Regions from separate parts of the Ramlibacter sp. PS3R-8 genome, predicted to be linked through region 1. Evidence: predicted binding sites of a transcription regulator. Region 1 holds the regulator's gene; each other region holds the start of a gene.
The links. Region 1 encodes LexA, which represses DNA repair genes until DNA is damaged. Its sites were predicted from a motif close to ACTGTATNNNNATACAGT; they were not measured.
Positions count from the first base shown of each region.

Region 2: a site for LexA is predicted at 1,505-1,522, ahead of imuA (translesion DNA synthesis-associated protein ImuA). Genes of this name have one in related genera too.
Region 3: a site for LexA is predicted at 1,220-1,237, ahead of WG902_RS02360 (Y-family DNA polymerase). Genes of this name have one in related genera too.

Region 1 covers NZ_JBBHGT010000001.1:754,173-757,441, reverse strand. Annotated here, with positions in the region: gene WG902_RS03565 (DUF1993 domain-containing protein) at 45-557, shown strand; gene WG902_RS03560 (hypothetical protein) at 601-912, opposite strand; gene lexA (transcriptional repressor LexA) at 1,027-1,701, opposite strand; gene WG902_RS03550 (asparaginase) at 1,770-2,705, shown strand; gene WG902_RS03545 (hypothetical protein) at 2,705-3,124, shown strand; gene WG902_RS03540 (DUF6152 family protein) at 3,144-3,269, shown strand, end outside.
Region 2 covers NZ_JBBHGT010000005.1:278,407-281,675, forward strand. Annotated here, with positions in the region: gene WG902_RS18150 (ABC transporter ATP-binding protein) at 1-1,392, opposite strand, end outside; gene imuA (translesion DNA synthesis-associated protein ImuA) at 1,536-2,276, shown strand; gene WG902_RS18160 (Y-family DNA polymerase) at 2,242-3,269, shown strand, end outside.
Region 3 covers NZ_JBBHGT010000001.1:500,323-503,591, forward strand. Annotated here, with positions in the region: gene WG902_RS02350 (ATP-binding protein) at 1-494, opposite strand, end outside; gene WG902_RS02355 (biliverdin-producing heme oxygenase) at 491-1,087, opposite strand; gene WG902_RS02360 (Y-family DNA polymerase) at 1,244-2,554, shown strand; gene WG902_RS02365 (hypothetical protein) at 2,561-2,749, opposite strand; gene WG902_RS02370 (aldolase) at 2,894-3,269, shown strand, end outside.

The sequences.
Region 1 (3,269 bases):
TGCCAGGGTTAGCATCCGGCCATTCCAACGAAGAAAGAGCTCCCATGCCCATGTCCATGTACGCCGCCAGCATTCCCGTGTTCCAGCACATGCTGCGCAACCTGAGCCACATCCTGGACAAGGCCGAGGCCAACGCGCTGGCCCGCAAGTTCGAGCCGTCCGTGCTGCTGACCGCCCGGCTCGCGCCCGACATGCTGCCCTTCACGCGCCAGGTGCTGATCGCCTGCGACGCCGCCAAGAACGGCATGGCGCGCATTTCCGGCGTCGAAGCGCCGAAGTTCGAGGACAACGAGGCCACCTTCGGCGAACTGCGCACGCGCATCCAGAAGACGCTGGACTACCTGGAGAAGGTGCCCGCCAGTGCGGTGGATGGCAAGGAGGAAACCGAGTTCACCTTCCCGGTGGGCAAGGCCAGCCGCACGATGAAGGGGCAGGCCTACCTCACCACCTGGGTGCTGGCGAACTTCTTCTTCCACGTGACCACCGCGTACGCGATCCTGCGGCACAACGGCGTGGACCTCGGCAAGGCCGACTACCTGGCGGGCGCGCAGCGCTGACGCACGCGGGGCGCCGAAGCCCGTCTCCCTGCCGCGCAGGCTCCTACTGGCCGCGCGCCTCCAGCGCGGCCAGCCGGTCCAGCTCCGCGCAGACGTCCGCCAGCCGGCCGGAGATCACCATGCGGCCCGCGGCGCTGCGGGCGGCGGTGGGCTCCATCACGCGCACCACGCGCAGCGGCTTGGGCGCGCGCGGCACCGCCATGGGCCGCCGCGTCACGCGCGCGGGCTGCTGCTGCGGCCGCACCGGCTCGCGCGGCGGCCGCGCCGGTGACGGAGCGGCGCCGCCGGCGAGCCAATCGACGAACGCCTGCAGCGAGGCGAACAGGTGGGCGAAGGGGTAGAGTGCGGTTGCCATGTGACAGCTCCTGGATTTCGGGGTGGGCACAGGCAGGATTGCTGGGGAATGCGGCGGCCGCAGGGTGATGGCGGTGCCCCGCCATACGCCTGCCACCTGCGGACGCCGCGGGGGTTACATGAGCATCGTGTTGCGGATCAGCCCGACGGCGATGCCCTCGACCTCGAAGGGCTCGCCGGGCTCCACCACGATGGTGGGGTAGTCGGGGTTTTCCGCGTGCAGCTCGATGAGGTGCTTGTTGCGGCGGAATCGCTTGACCGTGACGTCGTCGCCGAGGCGCGCCACGATGATCTGGCCGTTCTTGGCGTCGCGGGTGGATTGCACCGCGAGCAGGTCGCCGTCCATGATGCCGGCGTCGCGCATGGACATGCCGCGCACCTTCAGCAGGTAATCGGGCCGGCGCTGGAACAGGCCGCTTTCGACGTAGTAGGTCTGGTCGACGTGTTCCTGGGCCAGGATGGGCGAGCCGGCCGCCACGCGGCCCACCAGCGGCAGCGCCAGCTGCGCCATGCCTTGCAGCGTGAGCGAGAACTGCTTGTTGCGCTCCTTGTTGATGGCGTGCAGCGTTTCGCTCTGCAGGCGGATGCCGCGCGAGGTGCCGCTCACGAGCTCGATCACGCCCTTGCGGGCCAGGGCCTGGAGGTGCTCCTCCGCTGCGTTGGCGGACTTGAATCCCAGCTCCGCGGCAATCTCGGCGCGGGTAGGCGGTGCGCCGGTTCGCGCGATGGCGCTCTGGATCAGGTCCAGAATCTGTTGCTGGCGCGCGGTGAGCTTCGGCGTGTCCATCATGGCGGCTCCTGGCAAGGGCTTACTGTGTTGATATCCAGTATCTGTATTTTTAAACAGTTTGGACGGGAATGCAAGTGGCGCGTGAAGAAATCATCGTTCTCGGCACCGGCGGCACCATTGCCGGGCGTGCCGCATCGGCGGCGGACAACGTGGGCTACCGCGCCGGCGAGCTGGGGGTCGACGAGTTGCTGCGCGGGGTGCCGGTGCCCCCCGGCGTGCGCCTGCACGCGGAGGAGGTGGCGCAGATCGACAGCAAGGACATGGACTTCGCCGTGTGGGCGACGCTCGCCGGCCGTTGCGCGCACTGGCTGGCGCAGGAGGACGTAGCCGGCGTGGTGGTCACGCACGGGACGGACACGATGGAGGAGACGGCGTTCTTCCTGCATCGCGTGCTCGGGCCCGGCAAGCCGGTGGTGCTCACGGGCGCCATGCGGCCGGCCACGTCGGCCGCGCCGGACGGGCCCCAGAACCTGGCCGATGCGATTGCGGTGGCGGCCGATCCGCAGGTGCGTGGCGTGTGCGTGGTGTTCGCCGGTGCGGTGCACGGGGCATCCGACGTGCAGAAGGTGCACAGCTATCGCACCGACGCCTTTTCCTCCGGCGACGCCGGCCCGCTGGCGTACGTGGAGGAGGGGCGGCTGCGCGTGCTGCGTCCATGGCCGGGTCCGGCCACCAAGGGTGCCGCTCCCGCCTTGCTGCGTCCCGCGGCCTGGCCGCGCGTGGAGATCCTGGTGAACCATGCGGGGGCCGGGCGCGCGATCGTCGATGCGCTGGTGAAGGACGGCGTTGCCGGCCTGGTGGTGGCCGGGACCGGCAACGGCACCGTGAACCACGCGCTCGAAGCCGGTTTGCTCGAGGCACAGCAGCATGGGGTGGCGGTGCGGCGCGCCTCCCGTTGCGCGCAGGGCAGGGTGCTGCCCACGCCCAACGACCGACTGCCCGCCGCCGTGGGCCTGTCCCCGGTCAAGGCCCGCATTGCGCTCATGCTCGAATTGATGCCCTGATGTTTGCCGGGCTCCAAACGCACCCCTGGGCCTACCCGGTCCTCGAGATCATCCACATCTGCGGCATCGCGCTGCTGCTGGGCAACCTGGTGTTGCTGGAGCTGCGGGTGTTCGGCCGCGGCGCCGAGCTGCCGCTGGTGCCGCTGGCCCGGCTGTCGCTGGGCACCGCGGTCACGGGCTTTTGCTTCGCGGCGGGTTCGGGGCTGGCGATGTTCGCTTCGCAGGCGAGCGACCTGCTGGCCAACCGCGCGTTCACGCTGAAGATGCTGCTGCTCTTCACCGCCGGCTGCAACGCTGCCTGGTTCCACGGACGCGGCTCGCTGGCCCACCCCGACAACACCGCGCGCGCTCTGATGGCCTTGTCCACCCTCCTCTGGCTGGGGGTGGTCGCATGCGGGCGCTGGATAGCGTACAAATGAGCCCGAAGGAGATCGCCCGATGAAACGCCGTACCTGCCTCGTGGCCGCACTGGCCGCACCTTTCGCCGCCCGCGCCCATCACGGCTGGAGCAGCTTCAACACCGACCAGCCGGTGTTCATCGAGGGCCGCGTGGTTTCCGTGAAG
Region 2 (3,269 bases), on a different contig from region 1:
TTCCTCGGTGGCGGTGGGCCGGCCGTACATGAGGTTGTCGCGCACGGAGCGGTGCAGTAGCGACGTGTCCTGCGTGACCATGCCGATGCTGGCGCGCAGGCTGTCCTGCGTGACGCCGGCAATGTCCTGGCCGTCGATCAGGATGCGGCCGCTTTCCACGTCGTAGAAGCGCAGCAGGATGTTGACCAGCGTGGACTTGCCGGCGCCCGAGCGGCCGATCAGTCCCACCTTCTCTCCCGGTTGCACCAACAGGGTGAAGTCGTCGATCACCGGCTGCGGCTTGCCGTAGCCGAATCGCACGTGTTCGAACCGCACTTCGCCGCGCGACACTTCCAGGGGCTTGGCATCCGGCCGGTCCACCACCTGGCGCGGCCGGGTCAGGGTGCCGATGCCGTCCTGGATGGTGCCGATGTTCTCGAACAGCGACGCCATCTCCCACATGATCCAGTGCGACATGCCGCTGACGCGCAGCGTCATGGCCACCACCGCGGCCACCGCGCCCGGGCCGACCTGGCCATGCGCCCACAGCCACACCGCATAGCCGGCGGCCGAGACGATCAGGCAAACGACGAGCGTGTGGTTGACGATCTCGAAGGTGCTGACCAGCCGCATCTGCTTGTAGCCGGTGGTCATGAACTCGGACATCGCCTGGCGCGCGAAGCCCGCTTCGCGGTGCGTGTGCGAGAACAGCTTGACCGTGGAGATGTTGGTGTAGGCGTCGGTGATGCGGCCGGTCATCATGGCCCGTGCATCCGCCTGCGCCTTGCCCATGCGGCCCAGCCGCGGGACGAAGTACCAGCAGGACAGGCCGTAGAAAAACCCCCAGCCGAAGAAGGGAAACATCAGCCGGGTGTCGAAGGCGCCGGCCAGTGCGACCAATGTGATGAAGTACACCCCGATGCCGATGATCACCTCGCTGGTGGTGAACAGCATCTCGCGCACGGCCAGCGCTGTCTGCATCACCTTGGTGGTGATGCGCCCGGCGAAATCGTCCGAGTAGAAAGCCAGGCTTTGCCCCAGCATCATGCGGTGGAAGTTCCAGCGCAGCCGCAGCGGGAAGTTGATGGCCAGGGTCTGGTGCTTGACGAAGGTGTGCAGGCCCACCAGCGGAATGCTGGCGAACAGGATCACCGCGAAGGTGAGCATCCGCTCGCGCTCGCGCTCCCACAGTTCGGAGGCGGGCGTGTTGGCCAGCCAGTCCACGACATGGCCGAGCACGGAGAACAACCAGGCTTCCCACCCCGACACCAGGGCGCTCAGCACCGCCAGCATCACCAGGTAGACGCGCAGCCCGGCCGTGCAGGCCCAGACGAAGGAGAGGAAGGTTTTCGGCAGCTCCGGAGGCTCGGACTCCGGGTAGGGGTGAAGCAGTTTCTCGAACAGCCGGTACAAACGAAAGCACTCCAGTGATGCGCAGCCAGGCGCGGGGAAACCGGCAGTTTTAATCGGAAAGACGATCCCGGTGGGTGGACGGGGAAGGGACGCTTTCGGTCGGCTGGAAACTACTGTATAAAGAAACAGTATTCCAAGCTGCCATGACTGCCTCCGCGTCCTCCGCCCAAGCCCTGCAATTTCCGCACGTGTGGCGCGGGCGGGAGCTTGCGCAGGCGCAGGAAAAGACATTGTCCACCGGCCACGACCTGCTGGATGCGCAGCTTCCCGGTAAAGGCTGGCCCGTCGGCAACCTGGTCGAAGTCCTGCAGCAGGAAGCGCAGCACCACGTGTGGCAACTCGTGGGGCCTGGATTGTCATCTTGCATGGCGCAAGGCGCCGGGCCAGCGGTGCTGGTGAATGCTCCGTATCAACCCTTCGGCCCTTCTCTGCGGGCACAAGGGATCATCCCCGAGCAGTTACTTTGCGTGCAGGCCGACAAGGTGTCTTCCACGCTGTGGTCCGCGGAGCAGGCCTTGCGCTGCGCCGACGTTTCTGCCGTGCTCGCCTGGCTCCCACAGGCCCGCAGCGAAGACCTGCGGCGGCTGCAGTTGTGCGCCCAGGCCGGCGAGAAGTTGCTGTTCGTCTTTCGGCCTCTCATTTGCCGCGAGCAATCCACGCCGGCGCGCCTGCGCTTGCAGGTCGACGGCATCGAGCGCATGGAGGTTCAGATCCTCAAGCGCCGCGGCCCCCCCTTGTTGCAGCCGCTGGAACTGCACGCCCGGCCGCGACGGCTGGCGGCGCTGCTGAACGCGCGCAAGTCTCATCGCGAGCTGCCGCTGTCGATCGAATTCCCATCGAGCGAATCGCATGTACTGGATCGCACTCCAAGTTTCGCCGGATGACGACCGCGTGGCCTGGGGGTGGCGAGCCTTGCAGTTCACGCCCCGGGTCGCGTTCGTCGACGAAGCGATCCTGCTGGAGGCGGGCGCTTCCGAAAAGCTGTTCGGCGGCAGGCGCGATCTGCTCAAGCGCCTGGTGTCGCCTGGGCAGGTGCAGTTGCTGTCGCGCGCTTCCGGGCCGACTGCGCTGGTGGCCTTGTCGCTGCTGCGCCTGCGCAGGCAAGGGCAGGCGTGTCCGGAAGCACTTCCCGACGATCTTCCGCTTGCCACATTGACGGCAGCACGCACGCACTTGCAGACACTGGAGCGCATCGGCTGCACGACCTTCGGCAACCTGCGTGCATTGCCGCGCGCGGGCATCGGACGCCGCTTCGGCACCGAGCTGTTGCAGGCGCTGGACTGCGCCTATGGGCAACGGCCCGAACGCTTTGCCTGGATCACGCTGCCTTCCACCTTCGACCAGAACGTGGAGCTGGTGTCGCTGGCGACCTCGGCACCCGACCTGATGTTCGCCGCGCAGCACCTGCTGACCCGCTTGCAGGCATGGCTGCAGGCCCGCAACCTCGGCGTGCTGGCGCTCGAACTGGAATGGACGCTCGACCTGCGGCGGCTGGACGGCAAGGTGCTGCCGCGCACCGAGAAGCTGGAACTGCGCACCGCGCAGCCCTCTCAGGACATGCAGCACTTGCGCAGGCTGGCTTCGGAGCAACTGGCACGAAGTTCGTTGTCCGCACCGGCCAATCACTTGCGGCTGCGCACGCTGGACACGGTGCCGTGGGGTGGCGCCAGCACGAGCCTGCTGCCCGAGGACAACAAGCCGGGAGAGAAGCTGCACCAGCTGATCGAACGCCTGAGCGTGCGACTGGGGGAGCACAACGTGACGCTCCCCCAACCCTTGCAGGACCACCGGCCCGAGTGCATGCAGCAGTGGGTGCCTGCACGCAGTGCCGGTGCGGCTGCCGCTGTGAAGGACCTGGTGGGGGATGCGATCTATCC
Region 3 (3,269 bases), 250 kb from region 1:
GCCAGCACTTCGCCGTGACCGTCGGAGTCGAAACGGTAGACCAGGCAACGGCCGAAGCCGGTCAGGCGTTTCATTTCCTGCGCGACGATCTCGCACAGTCGCACGACCGAGTCCGCCTGCTGCAGGCGCGGCAACAAGTCGCGTGCGACGGAGTAGATGGGCGCGTCCATGCTGGCGGCCGGGCCGGCAGGCTCGTACTCCAGGACCAGCGTGTCGCCCTGGCGGTGCGCGCCGACGTCGAAGGTGCACCCGTCGAGCGGCACCGTGCCGATCCACGCGGGCGAGTGGCCGGATGGCAGCCGGGCCGCATCCGGCGCCAGGGCGCGCAGCGCATCGCGGGCCGCGGCGGCACTTGGCCAGTTGGCGCTGTAGGCGAGCAGGCGTCCGTCGTGCGCGTGGAGCACGGCCATGCGTCCGTGGGGCTGGATCGCGCCGGGCAGCCGGATCGGCTCGTCGGCGCACTGCGACAAGTCGGGCAGCGGGAGCGCGCTCATGCCAGTGCGCCCTCCAGCAGGGCGGAGAAGTCGTCGAAAGTCGCGCACGCGCCGGCGCAAGCCAGCGAGACCGCCGCAGGCGTCGCCAGTTCCTGCTCGAGCAGCTGGCGGAATTCGCGCCACATGGGGCCGGTGGACTCGCCCCATCCGTGGAAGTAGGCGGCCCCCGTGTCGGGCCGCAGGCCCTGTGCCGCCAGCGCGCGCGCGATCACCCGCCCGCCCAGGGCCGAACCTTCCATGACGTAGAGGGAGCCCCAGGCCGCGGCCCCGGTGGCGATGGGAGTGAGTTGCACGGGCAGCGTCGACGCCGCGATGCCCAGGACCTGCAGGTCGCGCGCCACGAAATGCCGGCGCGACCGGGCTTGCAGCCAGGGTTGCCGGGCGGCCGGCAAGCCCGCCGCCACCGTCGACTCCCACGCGGACAGGAAGCCGTCGAACGCCTGCAGCACCGTCGCATAACGCGCAGCGTCGCCGAGCAGACGCAAGTCCATCAGGCGGTCGAGTCGGAGGTGATGGTCGCGGGTGGCGGCGCGCAGGGCGGCCAGCGGGGCATGGAGACCGGGCTCCAGCAGGGCAGGTTCGGCGAATTGCAAACTTCAGGAGACGCGAGGGGCGTTCGACGCAGGAAATTGGATGAGCTGGATGCTGTCAGACTCGGCGCAGGCGCGTTGTAGGACACGGCAGCAAGATCACGTTGGAATGGACTGGCACAGACGCCCCGGCGGGCTGTGTACATATACAGTGCGACCATGTACGCACTCCTCGACGGCAACAACTTCTACGTGAGCTGCGAGCGCGTTTTCCGGCCCAGCCTCAACGGCAGGCCGGTGGTGGTCCTGTCCAACAACGACGGCTGCGCCATCGCCCGCAGCAACGAGGCCAAGGCGCTCGGCATCCGCATGGGAACGCCGTTCCACGAGATCCGCGCCAGGCTCGGCGAAGACCGCGTGGTGGCGTTGTCGGCGAACTTCACGCTCTACGGCGACATGAGCAACCGCCTGATGGCGATCGCGGCCGGCCTCGGCCCGGCGCAGGAGATCTACTCCATCGACGAATGCTTCGTCAGCCTGGACGGGGTGCGCGGCGACCTCCTCGAGCGCGCGTCGCGCGTGCGGCAACGGCTCGTGCAGTGGATCGGCATCCCCTGCGGGATCGGCATCGGGCCGACCAAGACGCTCGCCAAGCTGGCCAACCACGTTGCCAAGGACGCCGAACGCCGGCCCGGGGCCAGCTACCCGGCCGCGCTGGCGCAGGTGTGCGACCTGGGCCGGCTGCCGGCCGGCTGCACGCGCGACCACGTCCTCGCGGCCACCGCCGTGGGCGACGTGTGGGGCATCGGCCCGCGGATCGGCCGCCAGCTCGAAGGCGACGGCGTCCGCAGCGCGCTCGACCTGGCGCGCGCCGACGCTGTTTCGCTGCGGCGCCGTTTCGGCGTGGTGGTGGAGCGCACGGTGCGCGAGCTGCATGGCGTGTCCTGCATCGGTCTCGAGGACGTCCCGCCGCGCAAGCGGGAGGTCGCATGCACGCGCGCGTTCGGCGAGCCGGTGCGAACCCTGGGCCCGCTGCAGGAGGCGGTGAGCGAATACGCAGGCCGCGCCGCGTTCAAGCTGCGCCTGCAACACGGGCGCGCGGGGCAGGTGCTGGTGTTCATCCACACCAATCCGTTCCGCCGCTCCGAAAGGCAGTACGCGCGCAGCGCCACGGTGCCCCTGCGGCGCCCCAGCGACGACACGGCCAGCATCACGCAGGCTGCCCTGCGGGCACTGGTGTCCATCTGGCAGCCCGGCTACCGCATCCACAAGGCCGGCGTCATGCTGCTGGACCTGCAGGACGCCGGCGTGGAGCAGGGCGAGCTCGGGCTGGAGGCGGATGCGCAACGTGAGGCGGGCGGGCGGCTGATGGCGGCACTGGATCGCCTGAACGATCGCTATGGCCGCGGCACCGTGCAGGTGGCAAGTGCGGGGCTCGGCGGGGACGCGCGAAGCTGGACGATGAAGCAGCAACGGCGCACGCCGCAGTACACGACGTGCTGGCAGGACCTGCCCGTGGCGCGGGCTTGAAGGCAGTCAGTCTTGCAAAGGATCGACCCGCGGCTCCGCGGGTTGGCCGGCGACCCGGCTCTTCTCCATTTTCTGCAGGGTTTCCAGGGCGCTCGCCGCACCCTCGCCGCTATGACGATCGGCCGCCCATGCGGGCTTTGTCTCCGGCGGGCGGGGCACCTTCTCGGGTGCTGCCTTGATGCTGCGTTTGGCCACGGTTGCCTTGTGTGTCCGGCAGAGACTACGGCTGGGCCAGGACTTGCATGTCAGCCGGGCGTCCCGTCCCTGGGTAGGACAAGGCCCCATCCCTGCGAACGCGCGCCCCGGCGCCAGGGCTACCATGCGCGGGAGGAGGACACCATGCCCGACATTGCCGCCCCATCGCTGTTCCTGGACCCTGCCGTGCGCAGCCTGCGAGCCGACCTCGCGCTGGCGCTGCGCGCCGCCGCGCACCATGGGTTGGGCGAGGGGGTCTGCAACCATTTCAGCGTCGCGCTGCCGCAGCAGCCCGACTGGTTCCTGCTCAACCCGCGCGGGCTGCACTGGAGCGAGGTGCGGGAGGACGACATCGTCCTGGTGGACGCGCAAGGCCGCCAGCTGGCGGGCCGGCATCCGGTGGAACCCACGGCCATGTTCATCCATGCCGCCGTCCATCGCATCGCGGGCAAGGTTTGCGTGATGCACACCCACATGCCATACGCGACCGCGCTCACGCTGACCGACCTGCGCGGGCTGG